Regions from separate parts of the Wenzhouxiangella sp. XN24 genome, predicted to be linked through region 2. Evidence: riboswitches for the same ligand, from Rfam matches in the RefSeq annotation. Region 2 holds a riboswitch; each other region holds the start of a gene.
What was found. Region 2 has a riboswitch for cyclic di-GMP ahead of G6032_RS10835 (putative Ig domain-containing protein). Riboswitches for the same ligand answer to the same signal wherever they lie in the genome.
Positions count from the first base shown of each region.

Region 1 (9,875 bases), on a different contig from region 2:
AGCGGCCCGTGCAGGTCACCGAGAACGTCAGCTTCGACCTGACCTGCTGCTGAGCCGCGTCATGCACGAAGTCTCCTGTCCGCATTGCGGCAAGCGTGTCACCTGGTCGCCGGCGGCGCGCTGGCGGCCGTTCTGCAGCGAGCGCTGCCGGCTCATCGACCTGGGCCAGTGGTTCAGCGAGGAGCACGCCATTCCCGGCGACGCCCATGGGGACGGCGGCAGCGACATCGAGGGCGAGCTCGACCTGCCGGACGATCGCCGACGGGATTGACGGGCCGCTTCGCGGCGTTCGATTCCTCGGTGACGTTCTCGCCAGGGCCGAGACCGACTATGAATCTGCAGGCCTCCCCGGCCACAAGCCCCGGATCGCCGCTACTCCCTGCGCACCACCCTGCCAGGCCTCGTCGAGATCCTGCGGCCCTAGCCCCCCGATCGCGTAGACCGGCATCGCCAGCGGCTCCACGGCGGCCGTGAATGCCGGCCAGCCGATCCCCGGAGCGCCGGGATGGCTGGCCGTCGGCTGCACGGGCCCGAGGAACGCGTAATCGGCGCCCGCACTCCGGGCCGCTTCCAGCTCCGCTGCGTCGTGGCAGGAGGCGCCGAACCACAACGAAGCCGGCACGGGCCGCGCGGACAGGCCTGCCAGGCTGCGCGCGGGGACGTGCAAGCCCGCGATCGCGTCGCCGAGCCGCGCGCGCAACGCCGCCGGTGGCTCCAGCAACAGCGGCGCGAGCGCCGCCGGCTCGCCGTGCAGCAGCAACCGGGCGCCCGTGTCCTCGATCCGGCATGCCGCACCGGCCGCCAGTTCGAGCAGGGCCGCGGGCTCCAGGTCCGGGCGGCGCAGGCAGATCAACGGCGCGCTTCCCGCTGCCGTCTCCAGCGCGTCGAGGAACGCCGCCTCCCCATCGGGCGCGGCCGGGGGCGTGACGGACAGCAGGCTGGGCAGGCGCAGCGCCGAGACGATTGCCGCGTCCGCCGGCAGCAGTCCCATCGTGGCCAGCGTGTCCCCGGCGCCCAGCGTGTCCCTAGCCGCCAGCGTGTCCGGCGCGCGCCAGTCCAGCGCCTGGCCCTCGAGCCCACGCGGCTCGCCGTGCCAGCGCGTCACCCGCCAGGTGTCGAGATCGACGTCCCGCTCCGGGTAACTGTGCACGTAGCGGATCAGGGGGCGCGCAGCCTCGACCTGCACGCCGAGCTCCTCGTCGAGCTCGCGCGCGAGCCCGGCGAAGCGCTCCTCGCCGGGATCGAGCTTGCCGCCGGGAAACTCCCAGGCGCCGGCCATGGGCTTGCCGGCCGGCCGTTGGGCGATCAGCACGCGGCCGTCCGCCCTGGCCAGGACGGCAGCCACCACGTGGATACGCGGTCGCGCGGAGCTCAGTTCAGCTGCCCGTGGCAGTGCTTGTACTTTTTGCCCGAGCCACAGGGGCACGGCTCGTTGCGGCCCACCTTGCGTTCCGGGCGGACGAAGGGTTCGGCCGCCTCGGCGCCGGCCGCCGGCGGGCGGGCCCGCTGGGCGACGGGACCGGGGCCAGCGCCAGGGGCCGAACCTGGGCCGGGGCCGCCGGTGGCGGACTGCGCTTCGCCATGCTGCAGCTGCAGCTTCATGGCGGCCGCCTCGCGACGCTGGCGCTCGATGGCGTCCACTTCTTCCTGGCTGCGGATCTGCACGCGCGACACGATGCTGATGACGTCGCGCTTCACGCGGTCGAGCATGTCGCTGAACATCTGGAAGGCTTCGCGCTTGTACTCCTGCTCGGGGTTCTTCTGCGCGTAGCCGCGCAGGTGGATGCCCTGGCGGAGGTAGTCCATCGCCGCGAGATGCTCCTTCCACTGCACGTCGAGCTGCTGCAGCATCACGGCCTTCTCGAATTGCCGCATGACCTTGTCCCCGATCTTCTCGACCTTCTCCTCGTAGCGGCGGTCCGCCTCCTCGAGCACGCGCGCGGCGATGCGCTCGGGATCCGCGTCCGGGTCCTCCTTGATCCAGGCCGCGAGGTCGAGGGTGAAGCCGAAGTCGATGTCGAGCTGCTTCTCCAGGCCTTCGATATCCCACTGCTCCTCGACGCTGTTCGCGGGCACGAAACGCTCGACGAGATCGTTGACGACCTCCTCGCGGATCCCCGCGATGGAATCGCCGATCTCCTCGGCTTCCATCAGCTCCGTGCGCTGGCCGTAGATCACGCGCCGCTGGTCGTTGGCGACGTCGTCGTACTTGAGCAGCTGCTTGCGGATGTCGAAGTTGTGCGCCTCGACCTTGCGCTGGGCCCGCTCGATCTGGCGGCTCAGCATGCGGCTCTCGATGACCTCGCCTTCCTTCATGCCGACGCGCGAGAGCAACGCCTTGGTCTTCTCCGGCTCGCCGAAGATGCGCATGAGGTTGTCTTCCATCGACAGGTAGAAGCGGCTCGAACCCGGGTCGCCCTGGCGCCCTGAGCGGCCGCGCAGCTGGTTGTCGATGCGCCGCGACTCGTGGCGCTCGGTGCCGATGATGTGCAGCCCGCCGGCGTCGATCACCTGCTGGTGACGCGCCTGCCATTCTTCCTTGACCTTCGCCTGCTTCTCCGGGTCGTCCCCGGCCGCGTCCAGGTCCGCGACGATGCTGCCGCCGAGCACGATGTCGGTGCCGCGCCCCGCCATGTTGGTGGCGATGGTCACCGCGCCGGGCCGCCCCGCCTGCGCCACGATTTCCGCCTCGCGGGCGTGCTGCTTGGCGTTGAGCACCTCGTGGCCGATCTTCTCCTTGGTCATGACGCTGGACAACAGCTCGGAGGTCTCGATGGACGTCGTGCCCACGAGCACCGGCTGGCCGCGTTCACGGCAGTCGCGGATGTCGTCGAGGATGGCGTCGAACTTGTCTTTCTTCGTCAGGTAGACCAGGTCCGCGTGGTCGGCGCGGATCATGGGGCGGTGGGTCGGGATCACCACGACCTCGAGACCGTAGATCTGCTGGAACTCGAAGGCCTCCGTGTCGGCCGTGCCCGTCATGCCGGACAGGGTCTCGTACATGCGGAAGAAGTTCTGGAAAGTGATCGAGGCGAGCGTCTGGTTCTCCTGGCGGACCTTGACCCCTTCCTTGGCCTCGATTGCCTGGTGCAGGCCGTCCGACCAGCGGCGTCCCGGCATGGTGCGGCCGGTGAACTCGTCCACGATGATGACCTCGCCGTCCTTGACGATGTACTCGACGTCGCGGCGATAGATGAAATGCGCGCGCAGGGCGGCGGCCAGGTGCTGCATCAGCATGATGTTGCGCGCGTCGTAAAGGCTTTCGCCCGGCTGGATCAGCCCGGCCGAGGCCATCAGGGCCTCCACCTTGGCGTGGCCCTCTTCGGTGAGAAAGGCCTGCTTGGCTTTCTCATCGACGCTGAAATCGCCGGGCCCTTCCTTCTCGACCTGCGGCTCGAGCTGCGGCACGAGCTGGTTCACCCTCAGGTAGGTCTCGGTGCTGTCCTCGGCCGGACCGGAAATGATCAGCGGGGTGCGCGCCTCGTCGATGAGGATCGAGTCGACCTCGTCGACGATCGCGAAGTTCAGGCCGCGCTGCGAGCGCTGCTCGAGGCTGAAGGCGAGGTTGTCGCGCAGGTAGTCGAAACCGAACTCGTTGTTCGTGCCGTAGGTGATGTCGGCGCCGTAGGCCGCATGCTTCTCGGCCGGATCCTGGTTGGAGCGGATGACGCCGACCGTGAGGCCGAGCGTCTCGTACACCGGTCCCATCCACTCGGCGTCGCGCTGCGCGAGGTACTCGTTGACGGTGACGATGTGCACGCCCTTGCCGGACAGGGCGTTCAGGTAGGCCGGCAGGGTCGCGACCAGCGTCTTGCCTTCGCCGGTGCGCATTTCCGAGATCTTGCCCTCGTGCAGCGCCATGCCGCCGATCAGCTGGACGTCGAAATGGCGCATGCCCAGGGCCCGTTTCGCCGCCTCGCGGGCCAGGGCGAAGGCTTCCGGCAGCACGGCGTCGAGCGTCTTGCCGGCCTCGACCTCGGCCTTCAGCTCGGCGGTGCGGGCCTTCATGTCCTCCGGCGACAGGGCGCTGACGGTCTCCTCCAGCGCGTTGATCTGCTTGACGTTTTTCGAATAGCTCTTGAGCAGTCGCTGGTTACGGCTGCCGAAAATCCCTGCGAACAGATTGCGCACTGCTGGATACCTCGGGGCACGCTCGCGGCGCGGGCGCCCGTGAAAAGATTCTGTGGCTGGCGGCGACGGGCGCCGCCGACGCTCAAAGACCGCGTATTTTACGGCCTCGAGCCCAAGGGGGAAACTGCCGGCCGCCGAAACCGCGCGCGTCGGCGCCTCGCGGCGTCACTTCAGGTACTGGCGCGGATTGACGTGCCGGCCGTTCTCGATCACTTCCAGGTGAACGTGGGGCGCGGTCGAGCGGCCGGTCGAACCCACCAGGGCGATCACCTCGCCCTTCTTCACGGCGTCGCCGACCGTCACCAGGTTTTCGGTGTTATGGCCGTAGCGGGTGACGAGGCCGTTGCCGTGATCGATCTCGATCAGGTAACCGTAGTTGGCGCGCTTGCCGGAGAAAGTGACGACGCCCGCGGCGATCGCCAGCACGTCACTGCCCGCCGGGCTGACGAAATCGAGCCCGCTGTGGAAGGCGCGCTTGCCGGTGAACGGATCGGTGCGATAGCCGTAGCCCGAAGAGGTCCAGCCGCCGCGAATGGGACGCCCCTCGAGGCGGACTTCATCGTTGAGGCGGCGGTTGAACAGCAGCGCCTCGAGTACGTCGAGCTGGCGGGTGCGATCCGCGATCTGGTACTCGAGCTCGTCGAGCAGCACGGAGATCTCGCCGGAGCGCAGCGAGGCCGCGTCCTCGACCGGGTCGGGCCCGCCCTGCGGCGGCATGGAGCCGAAATTGAACTCGCCGTCCTCGAGATCCGCCATGGTCACGAGGCGCTGCCCGAGGGCGTCCAGGCGGGTGATGTGGGCGGACAGCTGGCCGAGGCGGATGGCCAGCGCGTCGAGATTGCGTCCGGACTGGTCGCGGATGGCGGCGAGTTCGTCCTGCTGGGCCTCGAGGGTGGCGCGCAGCTCGGCGATGATCGCCGGCTCTTCTTCGGGCTGGGAAATGCGGCCGGCCAGGAGGCCCGCCACGAACACGAGCGCGAGAACAGCCAGGGAAACCAGCAGCACGGGTCGCGGGCTCAGGGGAACCTGGCGGGTGCGTCCGGTGCGGGAAGTGAATACCAGCAGGTTCACGACCGCCTCCCGGGGGACGGGACGACAGGCAACGGGCGTCCGGCGAACCGGTTTCGGCCAGGTATGTTGCTGGTTTTTCGTTCAGTCATGCTCGGCAGCTCCGCTGTCGCCAGTCCGGCCCACCAGGACCGGAAACCTCAGACCGGTGGCTTTGCGCCGGCGCCTCTCGACGCCTTTGCCTTTTACAAGCTTAGCCACTATGCCGCAAAATCACCGCTCACTCAACTCGGGGAAAACCACATCACTCGCGGAGAACCCAAGCAGCTCAAGGACTTGCTGGCCGGAAACGACCTGTCGCAGCTCGTCCTGAGGGCCCGGGAGGCGGGCGAGCTCGATGCCCGCGTGCGTACCCTGTTGCCGGATGAACTGGCGGCCCACGTCACCGGCGCCGTCCTGCACGAGCATACCGTCGTGATCCTGGCCGACAGCGCCGCCTGGGCGACCCGCATTCGTTTTCATGCCCCGGAGCTCGTCGCGCGCCTCGCGCCGCGTTACGACGGCGCCGTGACCCGCGTGCACGTCAAGGTCCGGCCGACGCGCTGAGCTGCGGCGATCGAGGTCCGGCCCGCCCGCCGAGCCGCGGCGATCAGGCTCAGGCCGCGGCGGCGGCAAAGCTCAAGGGCGCGTCGCGCTCGTCCGCATAGGTCACTTCTTCCCAGGCGGATTCGTTGCGCACCAGTTCGCGCAGCAACTGGTTGTTCAGGCCGTGCCCGGACTTGTAGCCGCTGAACTCGCCGATGATGCTGTGACCGAGCAGGTAGAGGTCGCCGATGGCGTCGAGAATCTTGTGGCGCACGAACTCGTTCTCGTAGCGCAGCCCGTCGTCGTTGAGGATCCGGTAGTCGTCGAGCACGATGGCGTTGTCGAGGCTGCCGCCGCGACCGAGGTTCATCGAGCGCAGGAACTCCATGTCGCGCATGAAGCCGAAGGTGCGCGCGCGGCTGATCTCGCGGAGAAACGAGGTCGTGCCGAAGTCCATCGAGGCAGTCTGGGCATGGCGCTTGAACACCGGGTGATCGAATTCGATCTCGAAATTGACCTTGAAGCCGTCGAAGGGGGTGAAACGCGCCCACTTGTCGCCCTCGTGGACCTCCACCGGCCGGCGGATGCGGATGAAACGCTTGGCGGCGGACTGTTCCGCGATCCCGGCGGACTGGATCAGGAACACGAACGGCCCGGCGCTGCCATCCATGATCGGCACTTCCGTCGCGGACAGTTCGACCGTCGCGTTGTCGATGCCGAGGCCGGCGAAAGCCGACATCAGGTGCTCGACCGTGGCCACGCGCACGCCGTCCTGCACGAGGGTCGTCCCGAGGGTGGTCTCGCCGACCAGCATGCCGTCCGCGCGAATCTGCGGGGCCGGGTCCAGGTCGCTGCGGCGAAACACGATGCCGGAATTGACCGGGGCCGGTCCCAGCGTCATGAGGACTTTCTCGCCGGTGTGCAGGCCGACGCCCGTCGCCCGGATAGTGTTTTTCAGGGTCCGCTGTTTCAGCATCACGCCTCTCCGTGTCGCGCCCGGCCCGGCCGGAGCGCCGGGGCCGCTACGGCCCCGTCGTGTTCGGTGCGCCCACATGAAAGGAGCGTAAGGCAGCCAGCCGTTACGCTTCTCAGGGCAAACTAACGAGACAAGGTAACATAATTTTCACAAAATGCTAAAACGGACGCCTCCCGGGGGAGGAAGAGCGGGGCTCCCCCGGGAGGCATCGTACCGGTCTCAGTCGGCCTGGCGGCGCAGGAAAGCCGGGATATCGAGCATCTCGGGGTCGGCCCGGTAGTCGAAGCTCTGGCCGACGGCCCGCTTCGGCGCCTCGACTTCCTGCTCTTCGACCTCCTCGGCACGCCGCCTCACCACCGGCGGCGCGTCCAGCTCGTTGTAGTTCACGGGTCCGATGCCGACGCCCTGCCGCACACGCGGCTGGCGGCGGGTGCTGCTGGCCACGCGCAACTCGGGTTCGCGCTGGCGCACCACCCCGCCGAGCCCCGTGGCGACGACCGTGACGCGCACCTCGCCCTCCATGGACGGATCGATGACCGTACCGATCACCACCGTGGCGTCGTCGGAGGCCCTTTCCTTGACCACGTTGCCGACCTCGTCGAACTCACCGATCGACAGGTCCATCCCCGCCGTGACGTTCACCAGGATGCCCTTGGCACCCTCGAGGTTGATGTCCTCCAGCAGCGGGCTGGAAATCGCCGCTTCGGCGGCCTCGCGCGCCCGGTCCTCGCCGGTGCCGCGCCCCGTGCCCATCATCGCCATGCCCATCTCGGACATCACGGTGCGCACGTCGGCGAAGTCGACGTTGATCAGGCCGGGCCGGGTGATCAGCTCGGCGATACCCTGCACCGCCCCCTGCAGCACCTGGTTGGCCGACTTGAAGGCGTCCAGCAGCGTGGTCTGCTTGCCCAGCACCGTGAGCAGCTTCTGGTTCGGGATCGTGATCAGCGAGTCCACGTACTTGGACAACTCGGTGATGCCGTTCTCCGCGATGTCCAGGCGCTTGCGGCCCTCCATGCCGAAGGGCTTGGTCACGACCGCCACCGTCAGGATGCCGAGCTCCTTGGCCACCTGCGCGACGATCGGCGCCGCGCCCGTGCCGGTGCCGCCGCCCATGCCCGCCGTGATGAACAGCATGTCGCTGCCCTCGATGGCTTCCTGGATGCGATCGCGATCCTCCATCGCCGCCTGGCGCCCGAGGTCCGGGTTCGCCCCCGCGCCAAGCCCCTTGGTGATGTTGCAGCCGATCTGGATCGCGGACTTCACCCGCGAGTTCTTCAGCGCCTGCGAGTCCGTGTTGGCGCAGATGAACTCCACGCCGTCGATGCCGCATTCCATCATGTAGGACACGGCGTTGCCGCCGCCTCCGCCCACGCCGATCACCTTGATGATCGCGTTCGTGTTGTATCCGTCTACCAGTTCGAACATTACCGCTCTCCTCGGGGATGAACCCCGCCCCTGTGTTACTTAGAAATTGCCCTGGAACCACGCTTTCATGCGGGCCCAGACGTCCTTGATTCCGCCGCTCATCGGCGACTCTCCTTGCTTGTGCTGCATCTCGTGCAGCGCGTACTTCAACAGCCCGACGCCGGTCGCGTGGATCGGGTTGCGCACCACGTCGGCCAGCCCGGTCACGCCGTGCGGCACGCCGAGGCGCACCGGCAGGTGGAACACTTCCTCCGCCAGCTCGATGGCGCCTTCCATCTTCGAACTGCCGCCGGTGAGCACCACGCCGGCCGCGATCATGTCGTCGAAGCCGCTGCGCGCGACCTCGTTGCGGATCAGCGTGAACAGCTCCTCGTAGCGAGGCTCGACGATCTCGGCCAGCGTCTGGCGCGCGAGGCGCCGCGGCGGCCGGTCGCCCACGCTCGGCACCTCGATGGTCTCGTCCGGGTTCGCCAGCTGCGACAGCGCGCAGGCATAGCGGATCTTGATTTCCTCGGCGTACTGCGTCGGCGTGCGCATGGACACCGCGATGTCGTTGGTCACCTGGTCGCCGGCGATCGGGATCACCGCCGTGTGGCGGATCGCGCCGCCGGAGAACACCGCGATGTCGGTGGTGCCGCCGCCGATGTCCACCAGGCAGACGCCGAGTTCTTTCTCGTCCTCGGACAGCACCGCGTGGCTGGAGGCGAGCTGTTCGAGCACGATATCCACGACGGTCAGGCCGCAGCGCTGCACGCACTTGATGATGTTCTGCGCGGCGGACTCGGCGCCGGTGACCATGTGCACCTTCGCCTCGAGGCGCACGCCCGACATGCCGATCGGCTCGCGGATCCCTTCCTGGTGATCGATGAGGAATTCCTGCGGGATGATGTGCAGGATCTTCTGGTCGGCCGGAATGGCCACCGCCCGCGCGGCGTCGATCACCCGGTCCACGTCGCCCGGCGTCACTTCGCGCTCGCGGATGGCGACGATGCCGTGCGAGTTGAGGCTGCGCACGTGGCTCCCCGCGATCCCCGCGTAGACCTCGGAGATCTCGCAGCCGGCCATCAGCTCGGCCTCCTCCACCGCGCGCTGGATCGACAGCACGGTGGACTCGATATTGACCACCACGCCCTTCTTCAGCCCGCGCGAGGGGTGACTGCCGATGCCGATGATCTCCAGCCCGCCTTCCTCCATGAGTTCACCGACGATCGCGACCACCTTGGAGGTGCCGATATCCAGTCCGACGATCGTTTCCCTGGCGTTGCGCTTAGCCATCGTGCGTAGGTCCCTCGCTGCTTGCGGCCGCGGCGCCGCGCTCGCGCCAGCCGACGGCGAAGCCGCGGCTGTAGCGCAGGTCCACGTAGCCGACTTCGGCCACCCGGGGTGTGAGCAATGGCGCGGCCACGCGGGCGAAGCGCCGCAATCGTGTCTCGAAGGACTGCCGTCCGAGGCGCAGCTCCACACCGTTGCTCAGCTCGATGCGCCATGAGCCGCGCTCGTCCAGCTCCAGCACCCGCAGCCGGAAGCCGGTCGCGGCCAGCGTCGCCCGGGCATCGAGATATTTCCGCGCCACACTGGCCTCGCTGCCCTCCGGCCCGGAGAGGCGCGGCAATTCCGCCGGGACATGCCGCGCGTCCTGCACGAACAGCTCGCCGCGTGTGTTCAGCAGGCCGCTGTCGCCCCAGCGCGCCGCGGGGGCCTGTTCGATGACGGTGATCTCGATTTCCGCCGGCCAGCGACGGCGCAC
Region 1 is NZ_JAAMFG010000021.1:236,145-246,019, reverse strand. It holds gene zapD (cell division protein ZapD) at 1-53, shown strand, start outside; gene G6032_RS02520 (DNA gyrase inhibitor YacG) at 62-271, shown strand; gene G6032_RS02515 (Nudix family hydrolase) at 329-1,375, opposite strand; gene secA (preprotein translocase subunit SecA) at 1,372-4,131, opposite strand; gene G6032_RS02505 (M23 family metallopeptidase) at 4,297-5,202, opposite strand; cyclic di-GMP riboswitch class I at 5,293-5,392, opposite strand; gene G6032_RS02500 (DciA family protein) at 5,476-5,745, shown strand; gene lpxC (UDP-3-O-acyl-N-acetylglucosamine deacetylase) at 5,795-6,700, opposite strand; gene ftsZ (cell division protein FtsZ) at 6,920-8,128, opposite strand; gene ftsA (cell division protein FtsA) at 8,168-9,403, opposite strand; gene G6032_RS02480 (cell division protein FtsQ/DivIB) at 9,396-9,875, opposite strand, start outside.
Region 1: another riboswitch for cyclic di-GMP. It lies ahead of G6032_RS02505 (M23 family metallopeptidase); the one in region 2 lies ahead of G6032_RS10835 (putative Ig domain-containing protein).

Region 2 (9,875 bases):
GAAGAACAAGTCGATCCTGTTCGACCTGGTGATCCTGTTGCAGACCGCCGAGGTGGTGCTGTGGCGGAAGGGATCGCGCTAGCCCAGGGGTCGCGCTAGCCCTGGCCCGGATGTCCTCGGCGCGCGTGTCGAGGATTCTTACACGTTGGGCGGCTTCGCATCTTGCAAGGTGCGCGGCGGCGAATCTTGCACGTTGGCCGGCTTCGCAAATCAGCCGATCGTCTTGCTGACTTCCTGTGACGGGGCGCTTTCCAGCCCGTCCTTCGTCACGGCCTTGACCGCGAAGAACCAGGTGCCGGGTCCGAGACCCTCGATCATGTAGCGCGTGACGCCGGGATTATCGAGCTCGATGACGATGTCGTAGTTGCGGGATTGCTGGCCGTAGAGCACCTCGTAGCCGGCGAGTTCACCGATCGGTGAACCGTCCGCGCGCTCGGTGGGGGCGCTCCAGCTCAAAGTTGCATTGCCCGTTACCGCACCCCGGGCCACCACGTTGACAGAAAACGCCGACAGGCTCGCCGTGGCCTGGCCATCGCTGACGGTGAGCGCGATGCCGTTCCAGCTGCGCACGTCACCCTCGCCGGGGGTGCCGTGTACCCGGCCGGTGCTCGCGTCGAGTGAAAGCCAGCCCGGCAGGTTGCTCGCCGACACGGTGAGCTGGTCACCATCCGGATCCGCGATGCTGGGCTGGAAGGTCCATGGCTCGCCGACCGTGACCGAGGTGGGCGGGCTGCCGGAGATCGTCGGCGGCGCATTGGTATCCGGGGGCGGGCTTGGCGGAGGCGGCGGGGTCGGCGAAGGAGATGGCTGTCCGGCGCCCGGGGGAGGCTGGTTGCCGCCCGGCGCACCAGCAATGTCGTTGTCGCCAAAACATCCCGCCAGCACCAGGCAGGCGATGATCGGCACGAATCGCGAACCGCTCGTTTGCCGTTGTTCCATATGACCTCGGTCGGGTGGAAGGAGGCGCCACCCGGCGCAGGTAGGGCTGAAAGATGCGCTTTTCTAGCATCAGTAATTAAGTCAAACAACAAGGGTTTGGCGAAATTTTTATTAACAAACATAAAGTTGCGCGGATAACGTCGGATTTCGAAGCCCGATTCACCTTATAAATCGGCAGCTTGTGGCGAATCTTTAACCAATTGTCGAGGTGCTGTTGTGGCGTTTTTCTAGATTTGGCATGAACCGTCGTGGGCAAATCCGTGCTGCTATGCGGAAATCAGCTTCCTTGGGGGTGTGTTTTCGCGTGTCCGAGGACGTTTTGGTGGTTGGGGCGTGCGCAGATTTGCGCGGGCGCTGGGTTGGGACAGCGCGGATGAGGATGAGAGGGTGCGACTCGGCCCGGGCGTCGTGGGCGTCGGCTAAGTCCGAAAAAGAAAGGGCCCCGAAAGGGGCCCTTGCAAGGTCGACTCCAAGGAGTCGTAGACGTGTCTGTGTCTAGCCGCGGCGGCGCATCATCCCGGCGCCCAGCAGGCCGAGACCGAGGAGGGCGAGGGTGCCGGGCTCGGGCACGCGACCGACGGTAACGTCGTCGACGCCGAAGCCGTCGTTCCCGTTGTTGGTGACAATCCGGATGCTCTCGATGTCCAACTCAGAGAAGAAGGACACGTAGAACACGCCCTTGTTGCCAAGCTTGCCTTTGAAGATGTCATCGATCGACAAGGTAAACGTGCCGTCAGTGGTTTCGAAATCGAAGCTCCCGCCAGCATCGTTGGGGTCTGTGATGAAGAAACCCACGGCATTGTTGCCCGCCGCCACATTGAACAGGAATTTCTGGGCGTCGAAGCTGTCGAGCCACTTGTTACCCGGGTCCGTGGTATTAAAGCGGCCGGAGAACGGGTTCGTGCCGGGGTCTCCGTTCAGAATGGCGAGGCCCTCATCGCAGTCGTAGCCCATGGACACGTTGTCGCACGCCCCGCCCGTGCCCGGCACTTCGCTTACGAATTCGCCGACAGACGTCATGATCGACAGGTATTGGGTGTTATCGTCAACGTCGGCGACGTCTTCGAAATCCTCGGTGGTGTAACCCGCCTGGAGGGTGCTCAGGAAGGCCAGTTCGGCATTCTTGGCAGCAGTCAGGTCGTTGGCGCTGATCTGGTAGGTAATTGGGCCGGCATGGGCAACACCGGCAACAGCCAGGGCTGCGACGGCGGAGAGAGCGAAAAGGGATGACTTGCGAATCATGGATGTTACCTTGGGTCACGAACGAATTACTTAGTTGCGTTTCATGATGCACAAGGCGTGCCAACTCGAAAATAACGAATAAAAACATCATTTTATGAATTTACCCATCGCGCCCCGCAGCCGGGTCTGTAAAGTCCGCCGACGTGAGCCACGTCACACTTTTCCCCGGCCAAAAAAATGCGCGGGCCACTCGCGCAGCCCGCGCATGGGAACCGGTCCCAGGGGACCGTTGCACTGCTCCCGAGACCGTTACTGGATCGTCTTGCTCACGACGGCTGACTTGGTGCTTTCGAGACCATCGGCGCATATGGCGGTGACCGCGAAATACCACGTGCCCTGACCGAGGTCCTGGATCTGGTGGCTGGTCGTGCCGCCGGGCAGTGTGATGACCTGGTCCAGCTGCGAGCCGTTGAGGCTGTAGTAGATCTTGTAACTGGCGACCGTGCCCATCGCCGAGCCGTCCACGCGCTCGGTCGGCGGGGCCCAGCTCAGTGTGGCCGAGCCGGTGACCGGCGGCGGCGCAAGCACCGTCAGGGTGAATGCCGGGAGGCTGACGGTGTACTCGCCGTCGGTCACGGAGATCGTGATCGGTCCGGTGGTACCGACATCGCCGACGCCGGGGGTGCCCTGCAGGTGTCCGTTCGAGGCGTTCAGGCTCATCCACCTGGGCTTACCGGTGACCGAGAAGGTCAGCGGATCGCCCTCGGGGTCAGACGCGTTTGGCGTGAAGTTCCACCCGTCGTTGACCTGCAGCTCGGTGGTCGCAGGCGTGCCGGAGATCTGGGGAGCCTGGTTGACAGGGACCGGATCCGGGATCGGCTCGGGGTCGGGCTCAGGCTCAGGAGTCGGCTCGGGGTCGGGCTCAGGGGTCGGCTCGGGGTCGGGCTCAGGGGTCGGCTCGGGGTCGGGCTCAGGGGTCGGTTCCGGGGTCGGTTCCGGGGTCGGTTCCGGGGTCGGTTCCGGGGTCGGTTCCGGGGTCGGTTCTTGAGGTGCCGCCACGCGGGCCTGGGCGTTGATCGCGTCCACCTGCGCCTCGGGCGCATATGCGGTGTCGAGCGTCGCCTGGCGCAGGGCCGTCTGCAGGTCGGCGGGGAGCTGCGCGGCGAGGTCGACAGGACTCGTGCCGGGTGCGGCCGCGTCCATGACCGAAATGGCCGCCGCGATGGCCGGATCGTTGTTGATCTGTTGTGCAGCGCGCAGCAGGCGGCTGGCCTGGACGAACGCCGTCGCGGGGATCGGCAGGGTGCTGACCGAGGCGTCCGGGTCGGCGTTGGGGCGGACCTGGCGCACGGCCTGGTCCATCGCGTCGGTCGCATTCACGTCGTACACGCGCAATTCGTTGCTCATGGTCTCGAGCAGGACGGCTGCGCTGGCGACGTTGGCGACCGCGGCGATCCGGGAGCGGCTTTCGAGGCCGCCCATGCCGTCGATCCAGCCGTCGATCAGGTCGGACGCGAGGGCCTGCATGATGGCGTCCCCGTCCATGGTGCTGCCGGTAGCGGTCATGGCATCGCGGGTGCGACGGATCATTTCGCCGAGCGTTTCGCTGGAGCGGACGATCATGTGGATGTTTTCGTCGGTGATCGGGGTCTCGACGGGATCGGCGATCACCGCCGTGTCGAGACCGAAGCCGTAGCGCGTGACGACGGCGTGGCTGGCGGCAGTGACGGTCTCGTTGCTGACGCCGCCGTTCATGCGGGCGGCTTCGAAGATCAGCGTCGAGAAGGGGTTCAGGTTCTTGACGGTGCGGTTCGACGGGCTATGCAGGACGGCGACCAGTTCGAAATCGGGAGCGAGTCCGGTGACGAGGTCGGTGCCCTGGTCGGCGCGAATCGTGAGTGCGTAATGCTTGCCCTGGGTCTTGATCCTGACGTCGTAGTCGGCGGTGCTGCCGCTGGTGCTTTCGCTGAGCAGGAGGCCGGTGTTGGCGAGGACGCGGACGCGGGCGCCGATGATGGGGCCGTCGCCGACGCTGCCGGTGATGTGGGTTTCGACCTCGGGATCGATTGGCGGGGTCGTGCTGGGGGGCGGCGTCGTGCTGCTTGGCGGCGGCGGCGTCACGGCCGCCGCGGTGTCATCGCTCTCGCTGCCGCAGCCGCTCAGCGTCGTCAGCAGGAATGCAACCGTCAGTGCGGTGAAACGCGACTTTAGAAGTGTGTTCCAGGTAGCCATGGCGAAACCTCGCTTCGCATCATGGCCACGGAAAAGTTGAACTCACGGGTAGCAGTGCATTGCAGTGCGCGGACAGGACCGCGCCGGATCGGACGCGCCGGAGAGGGAAAGAGGCTCGCTAACCTGGAGCGGCGTTGCAGCCTGAGATATGAAGAATGTCTTTCCATGTTTTCTGGCGGCCCCGCTATCGTAGAACCCTGCGTTGGGTTCCTTAGACCGGTGGCTTTGCGTCCTCACCTTTCAGTGAGTTTGCCTTTTTCAGTGGCCTCGACTTTCGTAAGTCTTTACGTATCGCCCGTTTCCGGGATGTACCGACAGGGGAAACCGCCGAGAGGCTTGGCCGTTCGGGGGTCTTTGGTACAGGAGGTTGCCGTTTGGCTGGAGGGCGCCCTGGGAGGGGGAGTAGCGCGATCCGGTTCTTTGGCAACCCCGCTGTCGTAGGACCTTGTCCCTTAGACCGGTGGCTTTGCGTCCCCGCCTTTCGACGAGTTTGCCCTTGTCAGTGGGGGTAGTTCTACGCCCGGTCGGGGTGGGGTGCAATAGGTATTTGGCGCGGGTTTGGGGGGAGAGATGGGAAGTGTGACGGGGGTCACACTCTGGTTGGCTGGTTGGGGTCGGACCGTAGTAAGTGTATGAAATAAATAGAGAAAGGGCAAAATACGCCCTTTTTAGAAGGCTTAGAATGGATTTCTCTTGGGTAAAAACGGCTTCTAAGGCCGGTCAACTCGCTTAAAGCCTGAATCGCACTCCGGGGGGGCATTGCGGTGAAATGCCTTGGTATAGCCGACGCGAGCGACGCCATCATTCTTGCAAAGGTGTGGCTCGAAAAAGAAAAGCCCCCTGCAACTTCGTTGCAGGGGGCTTTTGCGTCGGTCTACGGATCGACGGAAACCCGTCCTTCCGAATCAGTTCAGGCAGCAGCGCGTCTACGCGCGAAGCCAACGCCGATCAGGCCAAGTCCCAACAGAGCCAGTGTGCCAGGCTCCGGTACAGCAGTTGCCACCTCGAAGGCGACGCCGTTGGCGCTTGAGAGTTCAACTTTATCAAACTTGCCGACGAAACTGACGTAGGCATCGAAACCGAAATTGTTCGCGGTGCCCCCACCAATAGAACTCAGCGTCGTGCCAGTGATGGCCAGGACGTTGCTACCGCCGGAGAAGAACGTCACCACGTTGTACGAGTCCACCGATCCCCAGTAGAAATCGAACGCGCCGTCCAGGTCGGAGATGACGATCTTACTGATTGCGCCCGGAGGCACATTTTTACTGCTGGTCACGTTATATGACAACGTCTTGTCCGGGTCGGACGAGTCCCACCCGGGAGTCTTGTAGTCGCCGGGCTCGAATTCAGCGGGAGCAATAACAGCGCCACCGCTTACGGTGTAGCGGTCGCCGAGTTGTACGCAGGTTGCGGCAATGCAGTCCTCGCCAAGGTATTCGCCTGTGATTCCGCTGGAAGTGTCGTCAACGAAAATCGGCCCAGCGGACGCAACGCCGGTCCCCAACGCAGACAATGCCAAAAGGCTCGCTGCCGCGCCGAAAGTCTTGTATCTCTGAGTCAAGTTCATTTTTTCATTCCCTCGCGCCTGATCCGCGCAGTTTCGTTCTAAACCGTCATCCGGGATGTGAATCCCGTTCGTGGAGAGACATACAAGTTTCGTACCATAGTCTCAACCGACTGAAATAAATGCCGTTATTGCGGCGCGACAGCGTTCGAGAATCAGAAATTGTAAGGAATTTCGACAAAAAGCCGGGTGGTCTACGCGCTGTACCGCGGCGCCCGCTCCCAGGCCAGCGAGGAGGCGACGATCTGGTCCAGGTCGTCGTGCTTCGGCGTCCAGCCAAACAGCTCGCGGATGCGGCTCGCGTTCGCAACCAGCGTCGGCGGATCGCCGGCGCGACGCTCGGCCTCGCGCACGGGCAGCGGCTCGCCAGTGACGCGTTCGAAGGCCTGCGCAACTTCACGCACACTGTAGCCGTGCCCGTAGCCGCAGTTGAGCACCTTTGGTTCGCCGCCGTCGCGCAACCAGCGCAACGCATCGAGATGCGCGGTGGCCAGGTCTTCGACATGGATGTAGTCACGCACGCCAGTGCCGTCCGGCGTGTCGTAGTCGGTGCCAAAAATGGTGAGCGCTTCGCGTTTCCCAACCACCACTTCGCACGCGACCTTCACCAGCAGCGTGGCATTCGGCGTGGATTGGCCGATGCGCCCTTCGGGATCGCTGCCGGCCACATTGAAGTAACGCAGCGCGACGTATGACGGGCCACCCGCCGCCGCGAGATCCCGCAGCATCCACTCGCTCATCAGCTTGGACGTGCCATAAGCGTTGATCGGCGCCGTCGGCGTGTCTTCGCTCGCGACGCCGCCCGGCGGCAGGCCGTACACGGCGGCCGTGGACGAGAACACGATGTGCTTCACCCCGGCCTCGGCAGCGCACTGCAGGAGATTCCGCGTCGCGCAGGTGTTGTTCCGGTAGTACTTCAGCGGATCGGTGACCGATTCCGGGACCACGGTATGCGCTGCGAAGTGCATGATCGTGTCGATGTCGTGCTCGGCCAGGACGCGGCTCACGAGCGCCTGGTCACCGGTATCGCCGATCACCAGTTCGCCATGCGTCACGGCTTCGCGAAACCCGGTACACAGGTTGTCGAGCGTTACGACACGCTCGCCGGCTTCGCCGAGTTGTCGCGCCACGTGGCTGCCGATGTAGCCGGCACCGCCGGTGACGAGAATCCCTTGCGCCATCTGTGTTCTCCGGGGAGTTGACGGGTTCGCATCATAGCAATCGTCGGGCGGCGAGAAATGCCAAATCGGTCAAGCTACCGGCGCCCTGGGGATCGATTGACGAAAAGAAAAGGGCAGCCTTGCGGCTGCCCTTTGTCATGTTGCGTCGGTCGCTGTAAGGAGCGGGGTCGGCGCACCTCCCCTTCGTTGTCTTACTGGCTCCGGCGACGACGCAGGGCGCCCGCGCCGATGAGGCCGAGGCCGAGCAGCGCCAATGTGCCAGGCTCCGGCACCTGCGCGAACGCGTGGTTGTCGGACTCGAAGGCGAACTGCGTGGTGCTGATCACGATCTTGTCGTAGCTGGTGGCGCCCAGGAAGATGTTGACGTAGCGGTTCGCCGGGTCGGCCGTCTGGTTGCCGAAGAAGTTCGGGTTGGCGATGACCTGTGCTCCGGTGAGCGTGAGCACTTCGGTTGCACCATTGAAGAACGACAGCGTGTTGTAGTCGTCGATCGAACCCCAGTAAAGGCCGAAGTAGTTGTACGTGACGCCGGTATCGAAAGTGATGGTGTGGGAACCGGCGCGCTGGCCAAGGGCCACGGACAGGTACTGCGTCGTGTTGCCGGCGGGTGCCGCATATGCGCCGCTCGACGACCCTTTTACGACACCGCCTTGACCAAAGAAACCTGCAGGACCTCTTGTGTTGAGAAGGCTGTCATCGTTGAAATCGATGACCGTCGCGCCTGCGACCGGTGTCGTCAGGCCGCTGCCATCTGAGGCGTCAGCGCTGTTGAAGGTGATGATCGGCGCCGCATGGGCTGCAAAGCCGAACAAGCTGAGCGCGAGAGCGGCGGCGATACGATTGAGGTTCTTCATGCGCGTCAATCCGATGATGAGTGATTGAGTGAGGCATGCAGTTATCATGCCAGAACGCGTAACTATCTATAAATAATGACAATATCTTAGGTGTCGATGGCGCGCGGCGCGGTAGTCGTAAAGCTGGTCGACAAGACGTGCGTCACGGTTTTGGGTCTGCCTCGGGGCTTGCCTCGGGTCGGACCGCGTTATCTCCATGCAATCTAACGATAAAGACCCTCATAAGCACCGCGATCGGCGCTTAGGATGCAAATACAGCGCCTGAAATCGCGTTGTAAGGAACCAAGACCCATGCCGCGCGCCAACCGCGTATTCATCCCCGGCCACGTCTGGCATATCACCCAGCGCTGCCACCAGCGCGAATTCCTGCTGAAGGCGCGGATCGATCGTCGGCGCTGGCTCTACTGGTTGTTCGAGGCGCAGCGTCGCTATGGACTGTGCGTGCTGAACTACATCGTGACCTGCAACCACATCCACCTGCTGGTGCGCGACCAGCGCAACGGCGAAATCGCCGCGGCCATGCGGCTCGTGGCGGGGCGGACCGGGCAAGAGCACAACGACCGCCGCAAGCGGAGCGGCGCCTTCTGGCAGGACCGGTATCACGCGACCGCGGTCGCGAGTGACGGCCACCTGCTCCGGTGCATGAGTTACATCGACCTGAACATGGTGCGCGCCGGGGTGGTGGCGCATCCGTTCGAATGGCCGGAGAGTGGTTATTGCGAGTTGCAACGGCTGCCGCAACGCTACCGGATCATCGACACCGCGGCGCTGTGCGCGCTGGTCGGGTGCCAGTCGCCAGAGGCGCTCAGGCGTCGCGCCAGGGCCTGGACCGAACGTGTGCTGGGGGAGAGTGCGCCGGTCCGCCAGCCCGAGTGGACCGAAAGTGTGGCTGTCGGGAGCAAGCGATTCCTGCGCACGGTCAAGGGGGATCTCGGCCCGCGGGCCGTGTCACGCGCCATTGACGAGGCGTGGGGTGTGTCCTGCCTGCGCGAGGCGCCGCCCGATTACTCCAGCGCGACGGGGAGACGTCATCCGGCCGGCCGCGCGGACGATTGATAGAAATGGTGAAAAAGTAACCTTTTCAGCGTAATATACCCGGCTGCCTTAGAAAGCGAATTTACGGGGGTAAATCGCGTCCTAAGGGTCTCCCGAGGGCTGTTTTTCGGCCCTTTTCTTTTTTGCAACAGGCACTTGCCACGGTCCGACCCGCATGAATCTTCGCAACATCGCCATCATCGCGCACGTAGACCACGGCAAGACGACGCTCGTGGACAAGCTGCTGCGCCAGTCGCAGACGCTCGCGGACCGTGAGGAGCTGCAGGAACGGGCGATGGACTCGAATCCGCAGGAGCGGGAGCGCGGCATCACGATCCTGGCCAAGAACACGGCGATTCGCTGGAACGATTACCGCATCAACATCGTGGATACCCCGGGGCATGCCGACTTCGGCGGCGAGGTCGAGCGCGTGCTGTCGATGGTGGACTCGGTGCTGCTGCTGGTCGATGCAGTCGACGGGCCGATGCCGCAAACGCGGTTCGTGACGCGCAAGGCCTTCGACCACGGCCTGCGTCCCATCGTCGTGATCAACAAGGTGGATCGCGATGGCGCGCGGCCGCATTGGGCGGTGGAGAAAACGTTCGACCTGATGGACAGCCTCGGCGCCAGCGACGAGCAGCTCGACTTCCCGACCGTGTATGCCTCGGCCTTGCTCGGCCGCGCGGGACATAGCCCGGACGAACTTGCGGACGACATGCAGCCGTTGTTCGAGACGATCGTGTCCCGGTGTCCGCCGCCCGACGTGCGCCATGACGGGCCGCTGCAGCTGCAGGTCAGTGCGCTCGATTACTCAAGCTACGTCGGCGCGATCGGCATCGGCCTGGTGAAGCGCGGCAAGATCACGCGCAACAGCCCGGTGACGGTGGT
Region 2 is NZ_JAAMFG010000034.1:662,265-672,139, reverse strand. It holds gene G6032_RS10850 (TIGR03013 family XrtA/PEP-CTERM system glycosyltransferase) at 1-82, shown strand, start outside; gene G6032_RS10845 (putative Ig domain-containing protein) at 211-939, opposite strand; gene G6032_RS10840 (PEP-CTERM sorting domain-containing protein) at 1,435-2,181, opposite strand; gene G6032_RS10835 (putative Ig domain-containing protein) at 2,431-4,353, opposite strand; cyclic di-GMP riboswitch class I at 4,525-4,617, opposite strand; cyclic di-GMP riboswitch class I at 4,773-4,858, opposite strand; gene G6032_RS15495 (PEP-CTERM sorting domain-containing protein) at 5,264-5,920, opposite strand; gene galE (UDP-glucose 4-epimerase GalE) at 6,112-7,098, opposite strand; gene G6032_RS10820 (PEP-CTERM sorting domain-containing protein) at 7,290-7,952, opposite strand; gene G6032_RS10815 (transposase) at 8,244-9,008, shown strand; gene typA (translational GTPase TypA) at 9,163-9,875, shown strand, end outside.

Region 3 (9,875 bases), on a different contig from region 2:
GTTCGTCTGCCGGAGGCGCGTCCCGCCATACGCTGCAACCGCCGGCGGTGCAGGCGGTGATCGCGAGAAGAAACAGGCGCAGTGCGGCTTGCATGGCTCGTCCTCAGAAGAACACCGAGAATCCCAGCGTGATCTCGGTGAAGTCGTCGTTGTTGTTGATGTCCCGCGTGAGGACGTACTGGCGCACGTCGCCGCGCAGGATGAAGCGCCGTGTCAGCCAGGCCCGCACGCCGACACCGGCATTGCCAGCCCATTCATCGACCTTGACCGCGTCCACCAGCGTGCTCTTCGGCTCGTTGCTGATGCGCCCCGCGCCGATGCTGAAAAATGGCGTCACGCGGCCGTCGAGGAAGGGCAGCACCTGGATATTCGTGTGATAGGCGCTGGTGCTGGAGAAGCTTCCCGCGGCCTGCAGCAACTGGCCTTCCACGACGAAGTGCGGCCCGACCCGATAGCCGGCACGGAAACTGAACATGGGATCGCCGGAAAAATCTCCCGCGGCGAAACCGATCTCGAAGCGCCGGTCGCGCCATTGTTCCCGCCCGGCGCGCCCGAACTGCACGCGCTCGCCGCCCGGCCCCTGGCTGCCTTCGACGGTGTTCCGGTGCATCCAGCCGCGCTTGCCGTCCGCAGTCTCCACCTGGAGCCAGTCGGCCCGCTGGCGCAGCAGGGTGAACGCCTCCCCGCGGCTCACGATGTTGAACACCGGGTAGCCCCGTCCGGGGCCGGTGTGCATCTCGGCGTACGGCCGCGTGACCGTCAACCAGAGCCGGTCGTCCTCGCCGGCGGCTGCCGGGTCGGCGCACGCGAGGACCAGGAACAACAAGGCCAGGGGCAGTGCGATGCACTGGAGGGGGTGGCTGGCGTGCCGGGCGCATGCGTGCATGGCTCAGTACCCGCACTCGGCCAGGGGCGGGGGGGTGCAGAAGCCGCAGCTGGCCGCCTCCTCGTCCTCGACGCGTACCGCGATCCAGTTGCGGATCGCGAGGTAGCACGGGTCCTCGACGTCGGGGAAGATGTCCCCTCCGGTGTGGGTGCCCGAGATCGAGAAGACGCCCTGCAGCGGCTCCAGCAACAGCTTGCTCTGGGCCGGGTTGTCGAGATTGGCGAAGGCCTTCGCCGAGAAGAAGTTGGCCATCATCTCCACCGAGCCGGGTTCGGCCTGCGGGAAGATCTTGAAGGCCCCGCCGGAACCGGCGCCGACGTCATGACAGCCGCTCGCCGCACAGGTCGTCTGCCCGGTGCGGCCGTTGATCACGGCATCCATGACGGGGTTTACACAGTTGCTGTAATCCGCGACGCACAGGGTGCCGCCCGTGGCGGACACCGGGGTATTGTCGACCTCGCCGCCGCACCCGCCCAGCAGGACGGCGGCGATCATCGCGAGCGAATAACACCCTGTGCTACGCATAGGCCATTCCTAGGTCCCGCACTCGCCCGCGGCGATCCAGTCGAAGATCGCCTGCCACTCCGGCTGGTCCGGCGAAAGCACGGGCGTACCCGATGCGGGATCAGCAGGGTCCACGCCGATGCGCGGATGCGGCGGATCGTCGGCCTCGGTCGAAGTCGGACGGCGCAGCAGGGCATTGGCCTCCGGGTCGCAGACATCCGCCACCATCGTCACCGAGACGTTGAAATCACCCTCGATGTTGCCGGTCAGCACATAGCGCGAAGAGCTGAAGCTGGCGTTCAACGGCTCGTCCGGCAGGGATGCCGTCCCCGTATTGCCGAAGGGCTGGTGACAGGACGCGCACTGCTCCATCAGCACGGGATGGACGGTGGCCGCGAAAACGCTCTCGGAGAGTCCCTGCAGGCCGCCGCGCACTTCGGAAAGCGCCCGGAAGCCGTCGTTGTCGGCGTCGTCGAAGGGGTCGTTGTAGTACTGCCCGCCGAGATCGATCCACTCGGCGACCAGGCGCAGCTCGCTCGCGTTCAGCATGGCGCTGTGATCGACCGTGGGCGGCTCGACGCGCTCGCCGCCGGCGCGCAGCGGCGCTTCGAAGAGCTTCGCCATCAACGCGCTGGCCCGGGCGCCGTCCCGCGAGCCGCCGCTGCTGACCAGCGGCGCCTCGCGCGCCAGTTCCAGCTCGCCATCGGGCCGCACGTTGATGGTCGGCAGGCCGGTGTCCGGATCGAGGATGGGGTCCCCGACCATGATCTCCTCGTAGGACTTCAGTCGCCCGGACCCCGAGGTCGTGCCACGCAGGTCGAGGCCCGCGGCGAGCGGATCCTCCGGGTCATCGCTCAAGTGGCAGCCGATACAGGTATCGGCGCCGCGGTCGGCCTCCCAGATCGGCTGCACATGGTCGGGATAGTTGATGATCCCGTCCACCGGCGCGGGCACGCCCGGCGGCAGATCGGCATAGCTGATCAGCAAGGGCGGATCCGCGGGGCGGCCGGCCTGGACGGGATCCGTCCACACGTCCTCGTACACGATATCGGCATCCAGCTCGAGCGCGGTCGGATCGAGCCGGGTCCGGGTCTCGGCCATGGATTCGCCGAGTTCGCCGGTCCAGTTCGCGTTCGGATGAAAGCCGGCGATCGGCGCCGAGTTCAACGCGCTGCCGCGCCGCGGCGAATGACAACCGTTGCATGTCCGGGTCTCGCCGGGGCGCACCTGCAGCCAGTTCGTGTGTACCTGGATCGCACGGCCGTGCGCATCCACCGCGACGACGCCGAGCGGCGTATCCGCCGGCACCTTGACCCGGAAGGAGCCATCCGGCTCGATCTCGGCGTAGCCGACGATCTGCTGCATCTCGAGGTTGGTCTCGCCGATCGCCTCGCGGGACACCCCGGGCGGCGTCGGCACGGCCTCGGTGACGCGTACGAAGCGTGCCGGTCGCTGGGCCGCGGTCGTCAGCGCGGGGTCCTTCAGCGTCATGAGATCGGCCACGGCACTGCGCGTGTCGTCCGGCGGCGGGGTGGTCATCGGAATGCTCTCGTCGCCGACGAGCATGCGCGCACCCATCAGGCCGAGGCCGTCGGTGTCATAGACGCTCTTCACGTTGAGTACGCCCATGCCCTCGGCCGCCAGTGCGGCGTCGAGCGGCTTGTCCGTAACGGTGTTCGGCGCCGGGCGCGCCTGGATCGCGATCGGGTCCGTGTAGGCCCAGCCTTCCTCCGGCAACGCGATCGGACGGAGGCTCTTGTTGGCGATATCGAACATGTAGACGCCATAGAGCGGCGGGCCCTCGACTTCTTCTTCGAGGCCGGTGACCGGGTCGAGCTCCATCTCGGGACGAAATGGCGACCAGCTGACCAGGGCCCGGTTCGTGCCGTCCCACAGCGGATAGGGGGTCGTGTAGCGGCCGAACTCGGAAACGCCGCGACCCGTTTCCACCGGGAACAATGTCAACTGCTCCTGCCCCACCGCATCGGCCGCGGCGCCCGGCACGGGTTCTCGGGATTCGGCAAAATTGCGAATATCCACCGCCATCAAGGCGCCACCCTCGCGGGTACCGGATAGCGGCATCAGCGAGGTCATGACGCGTCCGTCGGGCATTTCGCGCGGATGCAGAAAGCTGTTGCCCGGACTGAAGGCACCGTACTGGACGAAGATATTGGTGCCATCCGGGTTGGTGATGAACAGCGGGAAATGGTTGCGGTTGCCGACATGGTCCCAGCGCGCAAACAGGATTTCCCCAGTCGCGAGCACGGTGGGATTACGGTCATGGCTCTGGTTGAAGGAAATCTGCCGGATGTCCTCGCCGTCGGCGCCCATGACATGCAAGGCAGCCACGCGCTCGCGCTCGTATTCGTCGCGGTAGGCATAAGGCTGGATGTTGCGCTCGGCCAGCAGCTCGCGGGATTTCTGCTGCCGGTTGGAACTGAACACGATGCGGCCGTCCGGCAGGTAGGCGGGGTCGATGTCGTCGCCCGCATTCGCGACCGCATCGTCGGCGATCAGGCGCCGCAGGCTGCGGCTCGGCAGGTCCAGTTCGAAGATGTTCCAGCTGGGGTTGCCGGGCCCCCGCATCGAGAACAGCACGCGCTCGCCGTCGTAAGACACCTCCGGATCCGAGACGTCACCCTCGCCCTGCGTGAAGGGGGCGGTGAGGTTCTCCAGCGGCGCGCTGGGCGAAGACAGGTCCTTGAGCATCAGGTCGCCGCCGGCGGCGAAATTGGCCGCATCGGTGGGATTGCCCAGCGCGGAGACCTGGCGCTTGGCGAACACGATCGGGAAATCCCCTTCCACCACGATCGCGGACGAGACGCTTTCCTCTTCGCCGCCGCAGCCCCCCAGGGCCAGCAGCGAAAACGAAAGCAATGCAGAGACGGTCAGCTTGTATCCGTTGGCCCCAGCCATATCGATCCCCCCTCTCGGAGTATCGTCGGCGGGAAGGGACGCAAAGCTGGAAGCCGGTGGATGGCACCATCCATCGACCGGCGGGTCGGACAACCGGGAAAACGCGACTCGTGCGCCCGGGCAAGCTAAGCCCGTTATCGTTTTCCATGGCCGGCAACCCCGCTGTCGTGGATCTCGGATCCCTTAGACCGGTGGCTTTGCGTCCCCGCCTTTCGACGGGTTTGCCTTTGTCAGCGACGCCACGGATGCCAGAGAGCCCGCAAGCTGTCAAGCAACTGGTCGAGATGTTGCGTCATCGGATCGTGCGGCGGGCGGGACTTTCGACACCTGGACTCGGTCCAAGCTGCGGATTTTACTTACGATTCCTCACGCAGGGCCCGACCGGGGCGCGGCGCCGCCCGGAGTCCGGTGCCGCCCGGGCCACGCTGCCTGGCGCCAGGTGACGCTGCGCGTCACTTTCCGTCCGACACACCGCCCGGGGGTGTAGCGGCAAATCAGTAGTTGGAGGCCGTTGGCGGGTCGAGTATTCTCAGGCACGCAAAACGCGCCGAGGAGATCGCCATGGAGTTCTGGATTCTGATTGCAGTGCTTGCCGCCGTCGTGCTCTGGGCGATCGCGACCTATAACAAGCTCGTCAACCTGCGAAACGCGGTGAAGAACGCCTTCGCGCAGATCGATGTCCAGCTGACGCGGCGCTACGACCTGATCCCCAACCTCGTGGAAGCGGTCAAGGGCTACATGAAGCACGAGCGCGAGACGCTCGAAGCGGTCATCGCCGCCCGCACGCGAGCCGTCTCCGGCCTGCAGGCCGCGGCCGCTCATCCCGAGAGCGCGGCCGCGATCGCGGAGCTGTCGGGTGCGGACTCCGCTCTCTCGTCGGCACTGGGCCGCCTGTTCGCCCTGTCCGAGTCCTATCCGGACCTGAAGGCCGATCGCAACATGATGCAGCTGCAGGAAGAACTCACGAGCACGGAGAACCGCGTGGCGTTCGCGCGCCAGGCGTTCAACGACAGCGTCATGCAGTACAACAACACCCGGGAGAATTTCCCGAACAACCTCGTCGCGAACTCCTTCAACTTCGACCCCGCTGCATTCCTGGAGATCGAGTCCGAAGAGAAACGGCAGGTGCCGCAGGTCACCTTTTGATTAGCGACCGCTAGCCGGCTCGCGGGCCCGGCCAGGCATGGACTTCTTCGGCAGGCAAGCGGCGGCACGCGGGCGTTCGCGCTGGCTGCTGGGGGCGTTCACCATCGCGGCCGGTGCCGTGGCGCTGTCGGTCGCGGCGGTGCTGACACTCCTGTTCGGTGCTGCCAACACGCCCCCGGGGCAACTGCCGCGCACCGCGCTCGATCCCGCGGTGTTCGTCGTCGCGGCCATGGCCACGGCCGCATTCATCGGCATCGCTTCCCTCTGGCGTCTGCGCAGCCTGCGCAGCGGCGGGGGCGCCGTGGCCGTCTCGCTGGGCGGGGAACGCGTCACCGGCCTCGAGCAGGATCCGCTCAAGCGCCGCCTGCACAACGTGGTCGAGGAAATGGCGATCGCCGCCGGACTGCCGGTTCCCGAGGTCTACGTGCTGGAAAACGAGCCCGGCATCAATGCCTTCGCGGCCGGGCTGCACCCTTCCAACGCGGCAGTGGCCGTCACCCGGGGCGCACTCGAACGGCTGGCGCGTGATGAATTGCAAGGCGTGATCGGGCATGAGTTCAGTCACATATTGAATGGTGACATGCGGCTCAATGCCCGTCTCATGGGCTACGTGTTCGGCCTGGTCGCCGTCAGCATGACCGGCCGGCTGCTGTTGCGCGGGGCGGCGCTGGGCGGGGGCCGGCGACGGGGCCCGGGCGGCCGGGGCGGGGCTTCAGGCGCGGGCGCCGCCCTGCTTGCCGCAGGGCTCGCCATCGTGGTGCTCGGCTCGATCGGCGTGCTCGCGGGACGCATCCTCCAGGCCGCCGTGTCACGCCAGCGCGAGGTGCTCGCCGACGCCTCCGCAGTGCAGTTCACCCGCAATCCCGAGGGCCTCGCCAATGCCCTGAAAAGAATCGCGGCATCGCCGTTGTCCTCCGCCGTGCGTGCGGTGCGCCGCGAAGAAATCGGCCACATGCTGTTCGCCACCGGCCGGCGGAGCCTCGCGGGGCTGCTGGCCACCCATCCGCCGGTCGCCGCACGCATCCGCGCCCTGGATCCGCACTGGCGCCCGGGCGACCCGCCACCGCCGGCGCCTCCGCCGCCCGTCACGTCTCCTGCGCCCACCGCCCCGAGCCCTGTCGCGCCGGAGCTTGCGACGGCATCGATCGGCCAGGTCGACCTGGCGATGGGGCAACACCTGCTCGCGCTCATGCCGGATGCACTCCACGCGGCGGTGCTTGAACCGGAGGGCGCAGCCGTCACCGCGCTCGCCCTGCTCCTGGATGCCGACGCCGGTCTGCGAGCCCGACAACTCGCACTGCTCGACACCCGGTTGGGCGCGGTCGTCGCAGCCCGGGTCGGGGACACATGGGACGCGATCGAAGAGATCACGCCGACGCTGCGTCTCGCGCTGCTGGACCTGTCATCGCCCGCGCTGCAGCACCTGCCCGAAGCGCGGCGGGACGATCTCGTCCACCTGGCGCAACGACTCGTCGAACTCGACGGTGTCGTTAGCCCTTACGAGGCCACGCTGGCCGCGGCGCTCGAGTCGCGCCTCTCGAGAGCTTCCACGGCACATGCGGATGCCGATGGCGCACTGGCCATGCTGGCGCTCCTCGCAAGTGCGGGACACGAGGACCAGGCAGCGGCGGCCGCCGCCTGGCGGCATGGGGTGACGAAGCTCGCCGCCGGCGGGTTTACTCTGCCGTCGCCCGAGCCGTCTTTTGCCGCCGTGCTGCCCGGCGCGGGGGCAAAGACCGCCGCGCATGCGCGGCGCCTCGCAGCCATGGATCCGGCGCTGCGCCGCCTGCTGGTGGCGGCACTCGCCGAAGTGGCGGCCCACGACGGCCGCATCCATCCCCGCGAACTGCAGTTGCTGCGCAATGCAGCGACGGCGCTCGATTGCCCCATGCCGCCCCTTGCGGATCAGCGCGCGGACTCGACCCGGTAGAGACCTCCGTCGTCCTCGTCGGTCAGCACGTAGATGCTGCCGTCCGCGCCCTCGCGGACATCGCGGATCCGCCCGACGCGTCCGAGCAGCAGTTCTTCTTCGTGGACCACCACGTCGTCTTCCAGCACGACGCGGCGGATTCGTTCGGCGGCGAGACCGCCGGCGAGCAGGTTGCCGCGCCAGCGCGGGAACTGGTCACGCGTCACCAGCGCGAGGCCGGAGGGCGCCAGCGTGGGCAGGAACTCGTAGACGGGATCGACGTAACCGGGGCGGCTGCGCGCCTCGCCGTATTGTTCCTCGGTACGGTAGTCGCGCGCCTTGCTGACCACCGGCCAGCCGTAGTTCTGGCCGGGCTCGATACGATTGAGTTCATCGCCGCCGCGCGGGCCGTGTTCCGTGACCCAGACGACATCGCCCTCCGCCACGACGATGCCCTGGATGTTGCGGTGGCCATAGGACCAGATCTCGGGCAAGGCGCCGTCGCGCCCGACGAAGGGATTGTCCTCGGGCACGGTGCCATCGTCATTGAGCCGGATCACCTTGCCGGCATGATCACCGAGATCCTGGGCCCGGGAGGGCTCCGAGCCACGATCGCCGATGGTCATCAGCAGCGTGCCGTCCGACAGCCAGGCGATCCGCGAGCCGTAGTGCCGGCCCGGTTCCGAGCGGCGGTCCTGGACGAAGATCTGCTCGAAATCGACCAGTTGCGTGCCCTCGAGCCGCCCCCGGCCGAGTGCGGTGGCCGTACCGTCCTCGTCGCCGGACGAATAAGTCAGGTAGACCCAGCCGTTGGACGCATGCTCCGGGTGCAGCACGACGTCCAGCAAGCCACCCTGGCGAAAGGCATGCACCTCGGGCGTGCCGGAAATCCGGCGGATCTCGCCGTCGATGACGAGGTTCAGTCGCCCGGGGCGCTCGGTCACGAGATAGCCCTCGGGCAGGAGCGCCACGCCCCAGGGATGTTCCAGCCCTTCGGCCACGCGCAGGACCCGAAGGGGTTCGTATTGCGTGCGGATCTCGTCCGCGAGCACTTTGGTGTCTGCGCTCGCGGGGCCGGTCGCCAACAGGATGGCGGCCAGGGCCAGGCCCGTCATGCGCACACCGATCTGCTTCAGCATCTTCCTCGCTCCTTGTTTATTCATGTTCGCGTTCGCCGTCACGCGCGCAGCGGCAGCGGCGTATCTCCCAGCAACCCGTCGATCTCCTCCTGCGTCGGGCAGGCCAGCGCCTCCCTGACCGTATGTTCGTCCAGATGCGCGGCAAAGAGTTCGAAAAAATGGAACATGTACTTGCGCAATGCGATATCCCGACGAAAGCCGATCCACGTGGTGCAGCGCGGAAACAGCCCCGTGGTTTCCAAGGCCACCAGTCCGCCCTGGGATCGTACCGTCTGGGCCATGCGCGCCACGATGCCGATCCCCAGTCCCATGCCGACATAGGTCTTGATGACATCCGCATCGCGCGCCGTAAACGCCACCTGGGGGTCTAGCCCGCGCGCCGCGAACGCCTGCTTCAGGCTGGATTCTCCTTCGAAATTGAAAACATAGGTCACCAGCGGATGCGCAGCCAGCTCCTCCAGCGAGGGGGGTCGATCCAGGGTGGCGAGCGGGTGGTTTTCCGGCACGAGGACGATCCGGTCCCAGAGAAAGCACGGCAGGACGACGAGATCCGGAAAACGTTGCCGCGACTCCGACGCAATGACGAAATCCACCTGCCGCTTGTCCGCCATTTCCGCCAGTTGCTCCGACGTGCCCTGGTGCAGGTCAAGGGTGACGTCCGGATAGCGCTTCCTGAACCGGGCGATCACATCCGGCAATACATAGCGGGCCTGCGTGTGGGTCGTGCCGATCGACAGCCGCCCGGCGGATTCCGAATAGAGATGCGGAGAAATACCTCGAATGGCTTCCACTTCGTGCAGGATGCGCGCCGCGTGGTGCGCCACCTGTTCGCCCTCGCCGGTCAGGCGCACGAGGCTCCGCCCTTTGCGCACGAACAGGCTCAACCCGAGTTCCTGCTCCAGCAATTTGAGTTGTTTGCTGACCCCGGGTTGCGATGTTGCGAGCCGCTCGGCGGCCACGGTCATGTTCAGGCCGTTGTCGATGACCGCCTGGAAATAGCGTAATTGCTGCAGTTTCATAGACTTGGCTCAAGCCGGCCAGGGTGATGCACCTGGCTTCGAATCTTGGTGATCATTGTTATAACCAAAGCGCATACGAATCGGAACAAAGATTATTTCCAACCGCCGGCGCATAGCTTATATGCTTTTGGATATAAGCAAATCGGATCCCCCCATGATTCACGACAGCATTCTTTCCACGATCGGCCGTACGCCGGTGGTCCGTCTCAACAAGATCGGCCCCGGGCACACGACGATCTACGTGAAGATCGAGTCTTTCAATCCCATGGCCTCGGTGAAGGACCGGCTCGCCTTCGCCATCATCGACGACGCGGAGAAACGCGGCGTTCTCAAGCCGGGACAGACGGTGGTGGAGG
Region 3 is NZ_JAAMFG010000028.1:94,079-103,953, forward strand. It holds gene G6032_RS04795 (outer membrane beta-barrel domain-containing protein) at 1-94, opposite strand, end outside; gene G6032_RS04800 (outer membrane beta-barrel protein) at 104-886, opposite strand; gene G6032_RS04805 (hypothetical protein) at 890-1,411, opposite strand; gene G6032_RS04810 (PD40 domain-containing protein) at 1,421-4,306, opposite strand; cyclic di-GMP riboswitch class I at 4,456-4,542, opposite strand; gene G6032_RS04815 (LemA family protein) at 4,868-5,452, shown strand; gene G6032_RS04820 (M48 family metallopeptidase) at 5,490-7,382, shown strand; gene G6032_RS04825 (PQQ-dependent sugar dehydrogenase) at 7,358-8,500, opposite strand; gene G6032_RS04830 (LysR substrate-binding domain-containing protein) at 8,539-9,519, opposite strand; gene cysK (cysteine synthase A) at 9,674-9,875, shown strand, end outside.
Region 3: another riboswitch for cyclic di-GMP. It lies ahead of G6032_RS04810 (PD40 domain-containing protein); the one in region 2 lies ahead of G6032_RS10835 (putative Ig domain-containing protein).